3 regions of the Comamonas guangdongensis genome follow, and region 3 is predicted to be linked to each of the others. Evidence: predicted binding sites of a transcription regulator. Region 3 holds the regulator's gene; each other region holds the start of a gene.
What was found. The regulator LexA, encoded in region 3, represses DNA repair genes until DNA is damaged. The targets are predictions, from matches to a motif close to ACTGTATNNNNATACAGT.
Positions count from the first base shown of each region.

Region 1 (5,970 bases), on a different contig from region 3:
GACCGTCGGCCAGCACCTGATCATCTTCGGCAATCAGTATGCGCATGTTGTCTCCTAGAAGCTTTCTTTATGCGTGGATTCTAGGATGCGGAAACCGTACTCAGAGTAAGGGGGCAAACTGCTCCGGCCAGTTATTCCTGGAAGGTCCAGCCGCCTCAGCGATCCAGCGGCAGGATCTGGGTGTCCTTGACCTCTTCCATCACCACATAGCTGTGCGACTCGGCCGGCACGGGCAGCTTTTTGAGTATGTCGCCCAGCAGGCGCCGGTACTCGCGCATGCCGCCCAGCCGGGCCTTGACCAGATAGTCGAAGCTGCCGGACACCAGATGGCACTCGAGCACGTCGGGCACATGCAGCAGCTCCTTGCGCACCTTGTCGAAGACCTCTTCGGACTTTGACGACAGCTTGAGCTCCACGAATACCAGCAGCGTCTTGCCCAGGGCCTCGGGCGAGAGATGCGCGTGGTAGCCCGTGATCACGCCAGCGCGTTCCATGCGCTTGATGCGCTCCGAACAAGGGGAGGCGGACAGGCCGACGCGCTCGGCCAGCTCGGTGATCGCGATGCGGCCCTCGCGCTGCAGTATGTCGAGGATTCGGCGGTCCGTGCGGTCAAGCGCGTGAATTTCGCTGGTAGAGGCCATGGCAATGCATTCGATTCAGTGGATACAGCTGCACACAGCCAATTTTTCAGTGTAATTTTCTGGTACGCAAGCCATAACCTTTGTCAATCCACTTTGCGGAGCGAGGGTTTCCATGAAAGTCATTGTTCTTGGTAGCGGTGTGATCGGTGTGAGCAGCGCCTACTACCTGGCGCGCCAGGGCGCGGAGGTCATCGTGCTCGACCGCCAGGACGGTCCGGCACAGGAAACCAGCTTTGCCAATGCGGGCCAGGTCTCGCCCGGCTACTCCACGCCCTGGGCCGCGCCCGGCATTCCGCTCAAGGCGCTTAAGTGGATGGTCCAGCAAAAGCATGCGCCGCTGGCCGTGCGGCTCGACGGCAGCCTGTTCCAGCTGAGCTGGATGGCGCAGATGCTGCGCAACTGCACGCCGCAGCGCTATGCCGTCAACAAGGAGCGCATGATGCGCGTGGCCGAGTACAGCCGCAGCTGCCTGCAGCAGCTGCGCGCCGAAACCGGCATCGCCTACGAGCAGCGCACCGGCGGCACGCTGCAGCTGTTCCGCACCCAGGCCCAGCTCGATGCCGTGGAGCGCGACATCGCCGTGCTGCAGGAGTGCGGCGTGCCCTATGAGCTGCTGACCCGCGACGAGCTGGCCCGCGTCGAGCCCTCTCTGGCCCAGGCGCGCGACCGGCTCAGCGGCGGCCTGCGCCTGCCCAATGACGAAACCGGCGACTGCCATCAGTTCACGCGGCAGCTGGCCGACATCGCCCGCGGCCTGGGCGTGGATTTCCGCTTCAACCAGCAGGTCGAGGGCCTGGTCATCGAGGGCGACCGCGTCACCGGCGTGCGCGTGGGCGGCCAGCTGCTGCAGGCCGACCGCTATGTGATGGCCTTCGGCAGCTATTCGCGCGAGGCGCTGGCGCCGCTGGGCCTGGACCTGCCCGTGTATCCGGTCAAGGGCTATTCGCTGACCGTGCCGCTGCTGGACCCGGCGCTGGCGCCGCAGTCCACGGTGCTGGACGAAACCTACAAGATCGCGGTCACGCGTTTCGACCAGCGCATCCGCGTCGGCGGCATGGCCGAGCTGGGCGGCTTCGACCTGCGCCTGGACCCGCGCCGGCGCGCCACGCTGGAGATGGTGGTGAGCGATCTGTTCCCCGGCGGCGATCTGCCGCGCGCCAGCTTCTGGACCGGTCTGCGCCCCATGACGCCGGACGGCACGCCCATCATCGGCGCCACGCGCTACGCCAATCTGTTCCTCAACACCGGCCACGGCACCCTGGGCTGGACCATGGCCTGCGGCTCGGGCCGGCTGATCGCCGATCTGGTCGGCGGACGCCGCCCGGAAATCAGTACCGAAGGCCTGGCTCTGGAGCGCTATGCCCGGCCCTCGGTGCGCCTGGCTCCCCAGACCCCGGCACCCACGACGGCCTGAGCCATGGCCTGCGGCCCATGGTGACGCCGGCCGGCACCATTGCCTGCGAGCTGCTGTGCAATGTCATACGCGTGCCGCTGCATACAGCGCGGCCGACATCGAAACATCGCTGCCGACGCTTGCACCGCCAGCATTTGACGCGGCTCTGGCTCAGGGCTTAGCTCGCATAGGCCTCCAGACCCAGCGCCACCACGGTGGCCACATCCTCGCCCACGGCTTCGCGGAACTCGGCCTCGGCCTGGCTCACGGCATCGTGAAAGGCCTGCAGCCAGGCCAGGCCGGCCTCGGTGAAGCGCACGCGCTTGGCTCTGGCGTCATGGGCATCGGCCTCGCGCGTGACCAGGCCCCAGGCCTCGCACTGGGTCACCAGATCGGCCATGGCCTGCTTGCTCATGCCGGCCTTCTCGGCCAGATCGGTGAGCCGGTCTCCGGCCAGCGACAGATGCCGCGTGATGTGGATATGTGCGGCCCCCACCTTGTCGCGGGCGGCGAGATTGGACAGGGCCAGCGGCACCTCCACGGCGCGCGCCATGAGCTGCAGCACGCGCGCATCGAAGCGGCGCATGGCATGGCCTAGCAGGCGGCCCAGATGGGTCTGGCGCCAGGCGTCGGCGGCCGGGGTGACCGGGGAAATATCGCTCATGCCAAATAGTAAGGCAAACTGACTAAATAATTCAATGCGTGAGCGACACAAGCCCATAAACTACTGTTCAAGCATCCAGCCTGAATGCAAAAACAGGTCTGGCCACAGACCGTCACCAACCTTTCCGGGAGCCTGATATGAACGCCAATGCCAAGACCACCGCCGACAACAGCGAAAAAGCCAAAGCCCTGGCCGCAGCGCTGGCCCAGATCGAAAAGCAGTTCGGCAAGGGCACCATCATGAAGCTCGGCGAGGGCGAGGCCATGGATGACATCCAGGTGGTGTCCACGGGTTCGCTGGGCCTGGATATTGCGCTGGGCGTGGGTGGCTTGCCGCGGGGCCGCGTGGTCGAGATCTACGGCCCCGAATCCTCGGGCAAGACCACGCTGACCCTGCAGGTGCTGGCGGAAATGCAGAAACAGGGCGGCACCTGCGCCTTCATCGATGCCGAGCATGCGCTGGACACCAGCTATGCCCAGAAGCTGGGCGTGAACCTCAACGAGGTGCTGATCAGCCAGCCCGACACCGGCGAGCAGGCGCTCGAAATCGTGGACAGCCTGGTGCGCTCGGGCGCCGTGGACCTGATCGTGGTGGACTCGGTGGCCGCTCTGGTGCCCAAGGCCGAAATCGAAGGCGAGATGGGCGATGCCCTGCCCGGTCTGCAGGCCCGATTGATGAGCCAGGCGCTGCGCAAGCTCACGGCCACCATCAAGAAGACCAACTGCATGGTCATCTTCATCAACCAGATCCGCATGAAGATCGGCGTGATGTTCGGCTCGCCCGAAACCACTACCGGCGGCAATGCGCTGAAGTTCTATGCCTCCGTGCGCCTGGACATCCGCCGCACCGGCACCATCAAGAAGGGTGACGAGGCCATCGGCAACGAGACCAAGGTCAAGGTCGTGAAGAACAAGGTCTCGCCTCCGTTCAAGACCGCCGAGTTCGACATCCTGTTCGGCGAAGGCATCAGCCGCGAAGGGGAGATCCTGGACATGGGCGTGAACGCCAAGATTCTGGAAAAGAGCGGCGCCTGGTATGCCTACAACGGCGAAAAGATCGGCCAGGGCCGCGACAACTCGCGTGAATTCCTGCGTGAGAACCCCGCGCTGGCCGTCGAGATCGAAAACAAGGTCCGTGAGAGCCTGGGCATTGCCCTGCTGCCCGTAGCAGCCGGCGAAGAAGCCGCCAAGCCTGCCAAAGGCAAGAAGGCTGACAAGAGTGCCAATGTCGATGAAGACGGTGTGATTCAGGCTTGAAGCTCTTCAGTGCTCCCTTGAAAGAACGGGGGAGCACGGCAGATACACGGCGCCAGAAATGGCGCCAGCCCCGCAGCAAAGACCGTCGTCCCCCTTGGGTAAAGACGCGAAGCGGCCCAGGGGGAGCTAGTTTTGCCATCTTTGCGCAGGCGGTCCCTGCGCATTTTTTTATTCGGGATAGATCCGCGCATGAGCTTCGCCAGGCTCTCACTCAAAGGCCGTGCCCTCAAGCTGCTGGCGCAGCGCGAGCATTCGCGCCTGGAACTGCAGCGCAAGCTGGCGCCCTATGTGGAAGAGGGCGACGACCTGCCGGCCGTGCTCGACGAGCTGGAACGGCGCGGCTTCATCAATGTGGAGCGGGTCGTGGAGTCGGTGCTCCACAGCAAGGCCGGCCGCTATGGCTGTGCGCGCCTGCTGCAGGAGCTGCGCAGCAAGGGCCTGGACGATGAAACCCTGCGCCAGGCCGGCGAGCAGCTGCGCGACACCGAGCTGCAGCGCGCGCGCGAGCTGTGGTGCAAGCGTTTCGGCACGCCGCCCGCAGATGCCAAGGAAAAAGCCAGGCAGCTGCGCTTCATGGCCTCGCGCGGCTTTTCCGGGGCCGTGGCATCGCGCGTGCTGCGCGATGCACCCTATCCGGACAGCGACGAGGATCTGGATCAGGGCTGAGCACCCGGGCCGGCGCACCCCCGGCGTGCGCGCTCCAGGGATGAGGTCCCTAGTTCGATAGCAGCAGACCCAGCCATGCGGCCGACGGCATGGCGATGAGTCCCGTGGCAACGGCCGCGCCATAGCGTGTGCCACCGCTGGCAAAAGCCAGCACGGTCTTGGCCAGGCAGCTGGCGCCGAGCACGGCCAGAACACCCCAGCGCGCGAGCTCCAGGGGCACGGCGCCCGAGATTTGCAGCTGCGCCACGCCGGCCGCCGCCGCATGGACCTCGGCCAGCGCCACCAGCGTGGTGGTGACCAGCACTCCGGCGCTGCCGAAACGTTGGCCCAGCCAGGCGGCCAGCAGCGACACCCCGGCGATCAGTGCCGCGATCAGCAGAGCCTGGCTGAGCGCGAAGGCGCGGCCGGAGTCCGCAGCGGGCGGCATGTCGGTCTGGTTGGCGCGCCACAGCCAGAAGCCGGCGACGGTCAGCAGGGCCAGCACGGCGGCGGCCAGAGCGGGCAGGGCCGCGCTCAGCAGCGGCGGGGAGACCGTGCCCACCACGGCCACGAACAGCAGCAGCGAAGCCAGATTGGCCAGCAGCGCCGCCGCTGCGCAGGCCGCGGTCCGGGCGCGGTTGTCGCGCGCGCTCTGTCCCATGCCCGTGACCGCGGCCGACGAGGACACGAAGCCGGCAAAAAAGCCCGCCAGCGGCAGGCCCCAGCGCGCACCGAACAGGCGCTGCGCCACATGGCCGAACATGCCCACGGCCATGACCAGCACCACGATGCGCCAGACCGTGGTGGGGCTGACGGCCCCCCAGGGGTCCAGCGGCTCGGTTGGCAGCAGCGGCATGACCACCAGGGCCGCGGCGCCCAGCATCAAGGCATCCTGCAGCTCGCTTTCGCTGATCAGCTCGCGGCTGAGTTTTTGCATCGGGGCCTTGGCCAGCAGCAAGATCGCCACCAGCACGCCCAGGGCCGCGGCCAGCGAGGCATCGACGGCGGCCAGAGCCCCCAGCAGCACGGTCAGAAGCAAGGCCACCTCGCCGGTCAGGCCCGGGTCTTGGCTGGCGGTCTGCCGGTAGGAGGCAATGGTGAGCCCGCCCACCAGCAGCAGGCCGACGGCAAAAGCCGGTGCGCCCAGCATCCAGGCCACGCAGCCCAGCAGGCAGGCCAGGGCATGGGTGCGCGTGCCCGCGGCAAGTTGCGGCTGGCCATGCATGCGCTCGCGCACCAGGCCTATCATCAGGCCCATGCCCAGGGCGGTCAGCAGGGCGTGCAGGGTTTCGTCGCTCATCATCTTCGGCCTTCTCCTCAATGGCTGGGGGAACGCGTGGCCCACCAGCAGATCAGCGAACCCAGCGTGAC
Region 1 is NZ_JBFYGN010000008.1:170,746-176,715, reverse strand. It holds gene AB6724_RS09585 (response regulator) at 1-46, opposite strand, end outside; gene AB6724_RS09580 (winged helix-turn-helix transcriptional regulator) at 156-623, opposite strand; gene AB6724_RS09575 (D-amino acid dehydrogenase) at 754-2,055, shown strand; gene AB6724_RS09570 (MarR family winged helix-turn-helix transcriptional regulator) at 2,213-2,698, opposite strand; gene recA (recombinase RecA) at 2,836-3,954, shown strand; gene recX (recombination regulator RecX) at 4,144-4,620, shown strand; gene AB6724_RS09555 (MgtC/SapB family protein) at 4,670-5,899, opposite strand; gene yddG (aromatic amino acid DMT transporter YddG) at 5,917-5,970, opposite strand, start outside.
Region 1: the regulator LexA is predicted to act here: its motif matches at 2,761-2,778, upstream of recA (recombinase RecA).

Region 2 (5,970 bases), on a different contig from region 3:
TGCTTGTTTCATAAAACTTGCAATGCCGTCAGCAAAATGTTGGCAATCGGCGCAAAATCGCGGTCTCGTTTGTTTAGGTGTCGGGTTTCTGACTTTGCCTTTCAAGGCTTGGCCCCGGAGCTCACTCAGCTGCGGAGCGCTTGGTGCGCTCGGCGGCCATGATTAGATGGCAAATAGTTCAATATCCTCTCACTCCCGCAGCGCGCTGCTCGACTGCACCAAGGGACTGGCCTGTGCCGCCATCGTGTGGCATCACCTGGCTTTTTACGGTCCCATGTCCGATGTGGCCCACCCCGTCATGCCCGAGGTGCTGGACTGGCTGTACGAGTACGCGCGCATGGCGGTGCAGATCTTTCTGGTGATCGGCGGCTTTCTGGCCGCAGCCAGTCTGGCCCCGCTGGGCCAGGCCCGCTTCGATTCGCCCTGGTCCAAGATCGGCAAGCGTTTCGTGCGCCTGGTCGTGCCCTATGCGGTGGCGCTGGTGGTGACCATCGTCATCTCAGCGGCCATCCGCCCCTGGTTCGATCACGAATCCGTCTCCGCGGATCCCGACCTCTGGCAGCTGTTTGCCCATGCGTTGCTGCTGCAGAACATCGTGGGCGAGGAGTCCCTGTCCGCCGGTGTCTGGTATGTGTCCATAGACTTTCAGCTGTTTGCGGGCACGGTGCTGCTACTGGCTGCTGTGCGCCGGGCGCAGCAGGCGGTTGCCGCGCGCTGGGGCGGCGAGGCGTTCAAGCGCTGGTGGCCCTGGGCCATGAGCGGCATGCAGGCCCTGGTGGTGCTGGGGACGGCGGCCTCGCTGTTCGGTTTCAATCTGGACGCGAGCCTGGATGTCTGGGCGATCTACTTCATGGGCGCCTACGGCCTGGGCATGATGGCTTACTGGGCCGTGGCCGCGGACAGGCGCGGTGCAGCCTGGAGCTGGGCCATGCTGATTGCCGCGCTGGTCATCGGTGCGCTGGTCTACGAATGGCGTGACCGCATCTTTCTCGCGGGCCTGGTCGCCTTGCTGCTGATCGCCTGCATGCGCACCGAAGGCATTGTTCGCTGGAAGGGCCTGGCGCCGCTGCGCCGCCTGGGCGAGATTTCCTATTCGGTCTTTCTCATCCATTTCTCCATCTGCCTGCTGGTCAATGCCACGGTCAACCATTTCTGGCATGGCTCGGTGACGGCCGCCGTGGTGGGCATGCCGTTTGCTTTCGTGCTGTCGCTGACGGCCGGATATACGCTCTACCAGACCGTGGAGCGCCATGTCTCGTCCTGGAGCCAGGCGCTGCGCTGGCAGGCCGGCCTGATAGGCGCGGGCATGCTGACCACCTTGCTGGCCGGTTTGAGATAAGGCCGCCTAGGGCCCATGAAAAAAGCAGCTTGAGAAAGCTGCTTTTTTTGTGGCTGCTGGTCGGGTTCAGCGGTGCAACTCGCCCGCGCTTTCGGGCTGGAAGGTGATCTCGTCCACGTGCACCGTGACCTGGCCCGTGGGGCTGGGCATCTTGAATTCATCGCCCACGGACAGACCCAGCAGCGCTATGCCCACCGGCGCGAAGATGGAAACCTTGTCGGCGCTGCCGTCCATGTCCCTGGGGTAGACCAGGGTCAGCGTATTCGTCTTGCTGCCTTCGAGGATGGTGAAGCGCACCGTGGAATTCATGGTCACCACATGGGGCGGCATGTCCTTGGGATCGAGCACATCGGCGCGGTCCAGTTCGGCTTCCAGCGCATCGCGGCCCGGAAAGCCGCCGCTAGTCTTCTCCAGCAAAGCCTCGATGCGTTCCAGATCCAAGGATGACAAAGTGATGTGGGGCTTGCGCTCCATGGTGTGACTCCCCTGAGAGGTGGTGTGTTGGCGCTTTGGCGTCGCGCAAACGGACAAAAGCCCGGGCAACGGTGTTGTCCGGGCCAAGGCATTCAGAAAAGCACCAACTTGGTGCGTTGCAGCTATTGTCACGGCAATGGCGCAAAGCGCCAAGCCATCTCGCACCCCGGCAGTGCGGAATGCGATCACCGGTTGCTATGAGCCAGAGAGCTTGCTACGCATGATGGATAAGGGTGAGGCCGCTTTGGCTATGAATCGAGTGAGCCGGCCACAAGCCATTGACCCGTTCGCCGCCAAGGTCTGTGCTCAGAATCTTGTTCAAATAACTGTATTTTCGTACAGTTATTTCATGCCAAAAAGCCCTGACGATCATGATCCAGACCAGGCCGATACCCAGGTGTATCCGCTTCGGCCTCTGCACGCCATCAAGGGGCGCGGCTCGGCCAGCCAGATCACCCAACGCTTTGCGCGGGACCGGCGAGAAGCTTTTGACGATGGCTGGGGCGATGAGGAAGAGGAGCCCGCGGCGCTGCGCACCACGCTGGAGTGGGAGCAGGCCAAAACGGCGCTGAGCCGCCATGGCTCGCCCGACCTGCCGTTTCATCTGGGGCTGAACCCCTATAGAGGCTGCGAACACGGCTGCATTTACTGCTATGCGCGGCCCACGCACAGCTATCTGGGCTATTCGCCGGGGCTGGACTTCGAGACGCGACTGATCGCCAAGCAAAACCTGACCGAAGTGCTGCGTGCCGAACTGTCCCGGCCCGCCCATGTGGCCGCGCCCATCATGCTGGGCTCGGTCACCGACTGCTACCAGCCCGTGGAGCGGGAGCTGGGCTTGACCCGCCGCGTGATCGAAGTGCTGGCGCAGGCCAGGCATCCGTTTTCCATCGTCACCAAGGGCAGCGGCATAGAGCGCGATCTGGACCTGCTGGTGCCTTTGGCGCAGCGGCATCTGGTGGCGGTCTATGTCACGCTGACCAGCTTGCAGCCCGAGCTCGCGCGCCGGCTCGAGCCGCGCGCCGCGGCGCCGCACCGGCGGCTGCGCATGATCAGGACGCTGAGCGAGGCCGGCGTACCCGTGGGCGTGAGCCTGGCGCCGCAGATCCCGTTTTTGAACGACGACCTGGAGCAGGTGCTGGCCGCGGCCCATGAAGCGGGCGCCCGCCAGGCTTTTTATGCGGTGCTGCGCCTGCCCTGGGAGGTCGCGCCCCTGTTCGAGGAATGGCTGCAGCTGCATTACCCCGACCGCGCCCAGCGCGTGCTGGAGCGCGTGCGCGATCTGCATGGCATAGACGAGGAAGCCAGGGCCGCAGGCAAGGTCTATGACAGCCGCTTCGGCCAGCGCATGAAGGGCACGGGAGCCTGGGCTGACATGCTGGCCCAGCGCTTTGCCTTGGCCTGCCGCAGGCTCGGGCTCAATCGAGAGCGTGTCGAGCTGGACTGCAGCCAGTTTCATCCCAGCCTGCTATCGGCGCAGCAAAGCCTGTTCTAGGGACAGCCATAGGACCGGACCATATGTGCCGGTAGTGCCGGAATCATGAAAATTCAGGAATTCATATTTTCTATGCGATGAAATAAAAATATCTCTATGAAATATATATTTCGGTAATTGAATATTTGCGTTTTAAATAAATTAAATTTGTTTTTAATTATTTTAATTGATGAATTTTCTTCAAAGTGGTTTATGAGATTGGTTGATTATTTTTTTGCGGTATCTATGGCTTTTCATTTAATCAGCATCGCTGAAAAGCCTTAACTGCCGCCGCAAAACCATCTTTGCCGAAACGCGCCGTTTTTTGGCATTGCATGCCAGGTCGGTGTGACCCGATGTGTCGGCTGACTTCTGCGGAATAGCCTGATGGCGTGAACTCCGCACATACCCGATTGACGCGGATCAATCGAGCCCATACAAAGATGCTGCCGGATCAAGGCTTCTGTTTTCGGATTCACCAGTGGGTTTGCAATGAATCAGCTCAGCGTTCGCAATATCAGTCTCAAGAAATATGCCCAGGTGGCAGGCGATCTTGGTATTGATCAATCACGCATGTTTCGACAATTCGGTCTGGAACCCAGCTGGATGCAGGCTGCGGAAATCCGGGTGCCGGAAACCAATTTTGCGCATCTGCTGCAATCCACCTCCGAGGCTGCCGATAATGCGGCCGTGGGCCTGTTAATGGGCGCTCTGTGGAAACTCTCCGATTTCGGCTATCTGAGCCTTGCGCTCCAGCATCAGCCCAGCCTGGGCCGCGCGCTTGCCACGCTGGCCGAATATTCGCATCTGCTGAGCAGCACCATCTGCGTCAACGTCGTGCGGCAGAACAATATCGCCATCATTCAGCTGCATCTGACCACGGGCCGCGAACAGCCCGGCCGCCATCCGGTGGAGCTGGGCATGGCGGTGTTACAGGCCCTGTGCCGCCACCAGCTCGGAAGCCATTGGCGCCCGATCAGCACGCATTTCACCCATGACGCGCCGTCCAGCACCGCGCAGCACCGGCGCATCTTTGGCTCGGATCTGGTCTTCGATTCCGATTTCGACGGCTTGGTGCTGTCCTGCGCCGATCTGGACAGGCTCAACCCCGGCTATGACGCGAGCATGGAGCAGTATGCGCGCCACTTTCTCGACACCATGGCGCCGGCGCAGGCCCGGGCCGATCTCGAGCAGCAGGTCAAGCTGGCGATTCAGGCCCTGCTGCCCCATGGGCGCTACAGCATCGCCCAGGTCGCCAGTGCCATGGGTTTCAGCACGCGTTCGCTGCAGCGCAATCTCGAGAGTTCCGGCACCAGCTTTCAGCTGGCGCTGAATGCGGTGCGCAACCAGACCGCCGTCCGTGCGCTGAGGAATCCCCGCCTGTCCATCAACGAGGTGGCCATGCAGACCGGTTTTGCCGAGAACAGCTCGTTCACGCGCTGGTTCAATGCAGAATTCAAGCAAAGTCCCAGCAGCTGGCGCACCGCGAATCTGGCCGGTGCCATCGTCAACTGAAGTTCGCTCCGGGCCCGAAAAGCACGAGGCCGGAGTCATGGCGGCTCCGGCCCTGTGCTTCGGGCGCCGGGTTTACTGCGGCTGGTAGTCTATGGACTTCAGCAGTGCCTGCTGGCGCTGATAGGCCTGCTGCAGATCTTTCATCAGCGCTTCGGGCGTGGCGTCGGTGCCGGATTCCATGCCCATCTCCCTGACCCTGGCCTCGACCTGGGGCTGCTTGAAATACTGCAGCGCGATGTTCCTGACCCGGGTCTGCACCTCGGCCGGGATATCGGGCCGCGACCAGACGCCGAACCAGCTCACATCGGCCAGCTGCGGATAGCCGAGCTCCTTGAACGTGGGCACCTCGGGCAGCTGCGCCATGCGCGTGGGGTAGTTCACGGCCAGGGCCTTGATCTTGCCGCTCTTGATCAGCGGCAAAGAGGTGGTGAGCCCGTCCATCATGAGCCGTATATGCCCGCCCATCAGGTCCGTGAGCGCCGGCGGCGAGCCCTTGTAGCCCAGGTGCTTCATATTGATGCCCAGCAGCTGGCCCAGCAGCATGCCCGAGGTGTGGCCGCGCATGCCGGTGGCATAGGAGGCGAAGTCCAGCCCGTCGGCCTGCTTTTTGCCGTAGTCGCTGAGCTGCTGCAGATTGTTGGCCGGGAAATCCTTGTTGGCCACGAGAACCATGCCGTTGCGGCTGAGCTGGGCCAGCGGCATCAGGTCCTTGAACGGCTGGTAGTGGACCTTGTAGGCCAGCGGCGTTTCGCTGACGATGCCGCCCTGTATCAGCAGGAAGGTGTGGGCGTCCTTGCCGTTGTTGAGCAGATCCGTCACGGCCAGCACTCCGGCGGCTCCGGGCTTGGACTCCACGATCACCGGCTTGCCAAGCTGTTTTTGCAGGCCGTCGGCGAGCAGGCGCGCCAGCGAGTCCGCATTGCCTCCGGCCGGCCCGCCCACCACCAGGCGAATGGGCTTGCTGGGCCAGACCGAAGCTTGTGCGCTGGCAGAAAACGAGACCGCTGTGCCCGCCACGGTCAGGCAGGCTCCGAACGCCACGGCCATCCATTGCATTCCTTGATTCATCGTCATCCCCTTGATGCGTGGGCTTGGAGGTCAGAAAGGGCGGTCGCCCATGATGGCCGTGCGTTCCATCTTGCGGGGATCGGGCCAGTAGTCCTGCACC
Region 2 is NZ_JBFYGN010000037.1:14,236-20,205, reverse strand. It holds gene AB6724_RS20605 (acyltransferase family protein) at 167-1,339, shown strand; gene rnk (nucleoside diphosphate kinase regulator) at 1,406-1,813, opposite strand; gene AB6724_RS20595 (PA0069 family radical SAM protein) at 2,163-3,308, shown strand; gene AB6724_RS20590 (AraC family transcriptional regulator) at 3,780-4,802, shown strand; gene AB6724_RS20585 (tripartite tricarboxylate transporter substrate binding protein) at 4,875-5,870, opposite strand; gene AB6724_RS20580 (TauD/TfdA dioxygenase family protein) at 5,901-5,970, opposite strand, start outside.
Region 2: the regulator LexA is predicted to act here: its motif matches at 2,139-2,156, upstream of AB6724_RS20595 (PA0069 family radical SAM protein).

Region 3 (5,970 bases):
AGCGAGGTCGCGGGGCGCATGGCACAGGTCAGCACCACGGGCTTGGCCGGCTGCAGCAGCGCCTGCAGCAGCCAGGCGGTTTCCTCCAGCGTGTCCGTGCCATGGGTGATGATCACGGCCTGTGTGTCCGCATCGTCCAGCGCCGCCTTCACGGCCTGCAACAGGCTGCGCCACACGCTCCAGTCCATGTCCTTGCTGTCGATCTGGGCCAGTTGCACGGCCTCCAGCATGGCTCCGGTTCGGCCCGCAGCCAGCTGGGACAGGTCCGGCACGGCCGCAAGCAGCCCCGCCACACTGATCTGCCCTGCCCGGTAGCCCACACCCTGGGTGCTGGCCTGGGCCTGGCCCGCGATCGTTCCACCCGTCCCCAAAATCACAATCTTTGGTTGTGCCACTTGCTCTCCGCAAAAAACTGGTTAAAAATACAGGTACTGTATAAACCAACAGATCAGAATTCCAGCTTAGGCCCAGCCTACTGAACGACCGGAAGCCAGACATGCTAGACCATCCCAAGCTCACTCCCCGCCAGCAGCAGATTCTGGATCTCATTCAGTCCACCATCGCCCGCACCGGCGCGCCGCCCACACGGGCCGAGATTGCCAGCACCTTCGGCTTCAAATCGGCCAATGCCGCCGAGGAACACCTGCAGGCCCTGGCCCGCAAGGGCGTGATCGACTTGGTCAGCGGCACCTCGCGCGGCATCCGCCTGCGGGCCGATACCGTGCGCAACATCAATGCCGCACGCGGCACCAGCTTTGCGCTGCCGCTGACGGCGCTGGCACCTCTGGTCCTGCCCCTGGTGGGCCGTGTGGCCGCTGGCTCGCCCATTCTGGCCCAGGAACATATAGACCAAAGCTATTCGGTGGAGCCCGGTCTGTTCGCCGCCAAGCCCGACTATCTGCTCAAGGTGCGCGGCATGTCCATGCGCGACGCCGGCATCATGGACGGCGACCTGCTGGCCGTGCAAGCCACCCATGAGGCGCGCAACGGCCAGATCGTGGTCGCCCGCCTGGGCGACGATGTCACCGTCAAGCGCTTCAAGCGCACCCCGCAAGGTATTGAGTTGCTGCCGGAAAACCCCGATTACAAGGTGATCCATGTGGCGCCCGAAGAGCCTTTTGCCATTGAAGGCCTGGCCGTGGGCCTGATCCGCAACAGCATGTTCATGTGATGCCATCCATCGGCGCGGCCTGAACGGTACGCCGAGTCCCGATCCCTCTCCAGTCCAGGTGGTAGGCGCGAAGTCGGTTTGCTTCGCCCTGGGCGGAGCTTTGCCCGATAACTGCAATCCTGCCCTTATCCATGCCGCAAGGCTATCGAGAGGAGTTGCCAAATGGGATTCGCCGCACCTTTGCTGTCTTTGAGCCGCCTGGGGCTGAAAGCCTTCCCCGCAGCCATGCCTGCCAATCGTGCGCATCTGGTCCGCGATGTGCACGAGGATCCGGTCACGGCCTCTCCCGACAATGTCTTCACCATGCGCAAAAGCCGCAAACGCCAGCGCAGCAGCGCCAAGGCGCTGCCGCTCAATGCACAACTGACCCTGCCCTTGCAGACCGAAGCCCTGGATAGGCAAGAGCCGCGCGTGCTGAAAATCGTACAGCGCGAGCCGCGCAAGCAGCCCGAATGCCTGCTGATCTCCGGCCGCATGGCCGATGTCTGCGCGGCGCTCGAGCGCATGGCCCGCAACGAGCACACGCTGCAGGCCTAGTCTTTCCTCAGGCCTGCATCTGCATGGACCGCGGCAGGCGTAGGCATGTTCCATGCCGAGGCCCGGGTCGCAGGCATTCATCATGGCGCTTTGCCTGGCTTGATGCCCGGGCTGCAGCACATGCCGGCTGAATGCCCCGACCGCTCCCGAGCCGGGTGGGCATGCAACTGTCACCCGGCATGCCCGGACATGTGCCGCACCGCATCCCTGCTTTGGCAGCTCAGCCCCGTCCCCATGGCATGGTCCGAGTTAATCACACGGCTTCTGCTGCCGGGGACCTCAAACCCAGCGCTTTTCTGGACCGATATTGCCCGGATATGCCAGCCAATACCGGAAATGATATTGGCTGGCGTTTTTCTCATGTCTCCGCTCATCTGAAATTTGATGTACTTCCCAGCGGCAGGCTCTGATATTCACCAGGAATACAGACGCGGCACTGTATGCTTTACAGTTAACATCGTGGATTAATCCAAGCCTTGACTGGATTCACTCAGGCGCAGGAGAAGAAACTGTAACCGGGTTTTATGCAGCCAAGGCCGCATATAGCGGACAGTGCTTCCGCATTTTTTATTTAGGAGTAATGGATGAAAAAGCGCATGCCACGCATCAGCCAAACGCTGGCGGCCTTGCTGATTGGAGCTTCCGGCCTGGCGGCCGCAGGAAGCGCATGGGCCTGCACCCGGCTGGTTTTTCATGGAGCCAATGGCCAGGTGATCACGGCCCGCTCCATGGATTGGAAAAGCGATATCGTCAGCAACCTCTGGGTATTGCCGCGCGGCATGGAGCGATCCGGCCAGACGGGTGCCAATACCGTTCGCTGGACCTCCAAATACGGTAGCGTTATCACCTCGGGCTACGATATATCGACCACCGATGGCGTCAACGAAGCCGGGCTGAATGCCAATCTGCTGTGGTTGGTCGAATCGCAATATCCCTCGTTCGATGCCGGCAGCAAGCCCGGCCTGACAATTGCCGCCTGGGCGCAATATGTGCTGGATAACTTCGCTACGGTTCAAGAGGCGATAGCGGCCCTGCAAAAGCAGCCATTCACCATAGTCTCCGATAATGTCCCCGGAGAAAACCGGCTCACCACCTTGCACCTGTCCATATCCGACGCCAGCGGCGACAGCGCGATTGTGGAATATATCGGCGGCCGCCAAGTCATCCACCACAGCCGGCAGTATCAGGTCATGACCAACTCACCGGTTTTCGAGCAGCAGCTGGCGCTCAACACATATTGGAAGCAGATCGGCGGCACCACCATGCTGCCCGGCACCAACCGGGCCGCAGACCGCTTTGCACGCGCCTCGTTCTATGTCAATGCAATCCCCAAGGACCCAGACCCCAACAAGGCTCTGGCCAGCGTTTTCAGCGTGATTCGCAATGTATCCGTGCCCTACGGCCTGAACACGCCGGAAGAACCCAATATCTCATCCACACGCTGGCGCACCGTCTTCGACCACCAGCGCAAGCTGTACTTTTTCGAGTCGGCGCTGACACCCAACACCTTCTGGATCGACCTCAAGGCACTGGACTTTGACCGGAGCAGCGGCAAGGTCCTCAAACTCGATCTGGGACAGAACCAGAATCACACTTTTTCCGGAGACGCCACCAAGCAATTCCAGCCATCTGCCCCATTCCAGTTTCTTGGCATCTAATTCCTTTCCGCCCCCTCTCCTCCAGCCCGCCGCCGAGCGAGCTTTGCTTTTTCCGCCAGCTCCTGAAACAGGCTCTTCAGACAATATCCGGGCGCACGGTGGACTGCCAGACCGCGGCGCCTCTTCGCCGGCAGCCCCATGCCTGGTTCAAAAAAGTCATTGCCTGGAGGCTCTGGCTCGCGCAGTGTCAATGCCTGCAATGCTGCAGCTTTGTGCCAATAAACCCCATGTTTTCCTTGGCCTCCACAATCACCGGACAAACCGTCGGCAGTTGCAAGCATTTGAAAATTTATGTGCCCAAGAATCAAAAAAGCAGCGGCATCCGTGAACCTTAGCCAAGGGATGCGCAAGGCTTGAGACGACAGGGGGCTGCTCTATGTGCGTGATCTGTATCGCCAGCATAGGCAATGAGATGTCGGCCGCCGACGACCGCATCTTCCTGCTCGCGCCGTCCCTGGCCATGCTGTTTCTCGCCGGCCTGCTCGGCATCTGCTGGCTCAACCAGCGCCAGCAGCGTTTTCTGCTCTGGCTATGCTCGGCATACGCGCTGACGGCGCTGTACCTGGGCATTCGCAGCCTGCTATCTCCCGAGGACCTCGATCATCACGCCACCGGCATCGGCACGCTCTACCTGCTGGGCTCATGGTGCCTGGCCCGAAGCTTTGCGGAGCGCAGGCGGGTATCCACCCACCCCGGACTTGCGCTGCTGATAGGCTTGGTGGCCCTGGCGGCGCTTTTCTATTTCACCCATATCGACCAAAACTTCTGGGACCGACTGTATTCGTTCAACCTCGGCATTGCGCTGATTCTTCTGCTTCCGGTCTCCGATGTCTTCAAGAAGCCCCGCGCCAAGGACTGGCTCAATCAAACCCTGCTCTGGTCCTACATCACATATGCGCTCTTCACCATGGCGCGGCCCCTGCTGGTCTCGCTCTGGGGACACACGGGCCTCGGCGGCGCCATGCAGCCCAACTCCCTGTATTGGGCCACCACCTTGATGAGCGTGCTGTTCTTCGCGCTGCTCTTCACCGTGCTGATATGCGCAGTCACCATGCGCGACATCGTCAGCCAGCTGCGCAGCGAACGCGACCACGATGCCCTGACCAAGACACTGAATCGCCGGGCCTTCAACGAAGCCGCCAGGCTGCGGCTGGCGGACCAGCGCCTGCACCCCATTGCCATTCTGGCCGGCGACATCGATCACTTCAAACGCATCAACGACGGCTGGGGACATGAGCGCGGCGATCGGGTGCTGCAGCTGGTGTCGGCCACACTGCAGCGCAATGTGCGCAGCCCCGATCTGGTGGCGCGCTTTGGCGGAGAAGAGTTTGTGCTGCTGCTGAAGTGCATCGATCTTGCAGGCGCGGGGCGCCTGGCCCAGCGCATCCGGCTCGAGCTCGGCGCCGACAACACCGTCCTGCCTCACGAGGCCCAACTGACCATGAGCTTTGGCATCAGCGCCGTCAAAGCTTCGGCCCAGCTGGATAGTGCGCTCAAGGAGGCAGACAGGCTGATGTACAGCGCCAAGAATGCAGGCCGCGATCGCGCGCACACTGCCGGGGTGCTCTATCCGGACGCTGGGCCCGGCTTGCAGATGCTGGCGGCCACACCCTGACCTGAACAGCAACAGCACCTGCCAGCGCGTTTCCTGCCCGGAGCTTCCTTAGCCTACATCGCCCGGGAGCCTCGAAGCTGCAACCCAATCCCTGCGCGCCGGCTGCCAAGTCCGGTCCCGAGCATGCATACATCGATGACCTGGGACTTGTACCTATAGACCCAACTTTTGCCCGATGCGCTTGCCTCGAGCCTCAATCCCGGGCAACCTTGGACGACAATACGCTCATCTGCCGGCCTGGCTTTGCGAAGCGCGCATCAAAATGCATGCGAGCCGCTTCAAGCGGCATCGATTTAAGAGCTGCGCCCAAAGCGACGCCAGATGATGGAGTGTATGGAGTTGCATTGATGGTTTGGTGGCCTGGGTCTTGGCACAGCTTGATGCCAGAAAAGCTCATGAACGATTGATTGCCTTGGATTTTCCCAACAAATTCAGCCACTTATTTAAGGATCCCGGTGGTGAACATAGTTATCCTAGACGATTACCAAGACGCGGTACGCAAGCTCGATTGCGCCAAGCTGCTTGATCCCTTCAACGCCAAGGTCTACACCAATACCGTCAAAGGCGTGGGCCAGTTGTCGGTACGCCTGCGCGATGCCGATGTCATCGTCCTGATCCGCGAACGCACCCAGATCTCCAGGCAGTTGCTCGAGAAGCTGCCGCGCCTCAAGCTGATCGCCCAGACCGGCAAGGCCGGTGCCCATATCGATGTCGAGGCCTGCACCGAGCGCGGCGTGGCCATTGCCGAAGGTGTGGGCTCCCCGGTCGCGCCGGCCGAGCTGACCTGGGCCCTCATCATGGCGGCCATGCGCCGCCTGCCGCAATACATAGCCAACCTCAAGCATGGCGCCTGGCAGCAGTCGGGACTCAAAGCCGCGTCCATGCCGCCCAACTTCGGCCTGGGCAGCGTGCTGAGTGGCCGCGTGCTGGGCATCTGGGGCTATGGCCGCATAGGCCGGCTGATTGCCGGCTATGGCAAGGCCTTTGGC
Region 3 is NZ_JBFYGN010000012.1:28,410-34,379, reverse strand. It holds gene AB6724_RS12050 (asparaginase) at 1-395, opposite strand, end outside; gene lexA (transcriptional repressor LexA) at 497-1,171, shown strand; gene AB6724_RS12040 (hypothetical protein) at 1,334-1,708, shown strand; gene AB6724_RS12035 (linear amide C-N hydrolase) at 2,293-3,366, shown strand; gene AB6724_RS12030 (GGDEF domain-containing protein) at 3,779-4,981, shown strand; gene AB6724_RS12025 (hypothetical protein) at 5,175-5,420, opposite strand; gene AB6724_RS12020 (D-2-hydroxyacid dehydrogenase family protein) at 5,440-5,970, shown strand, end outside.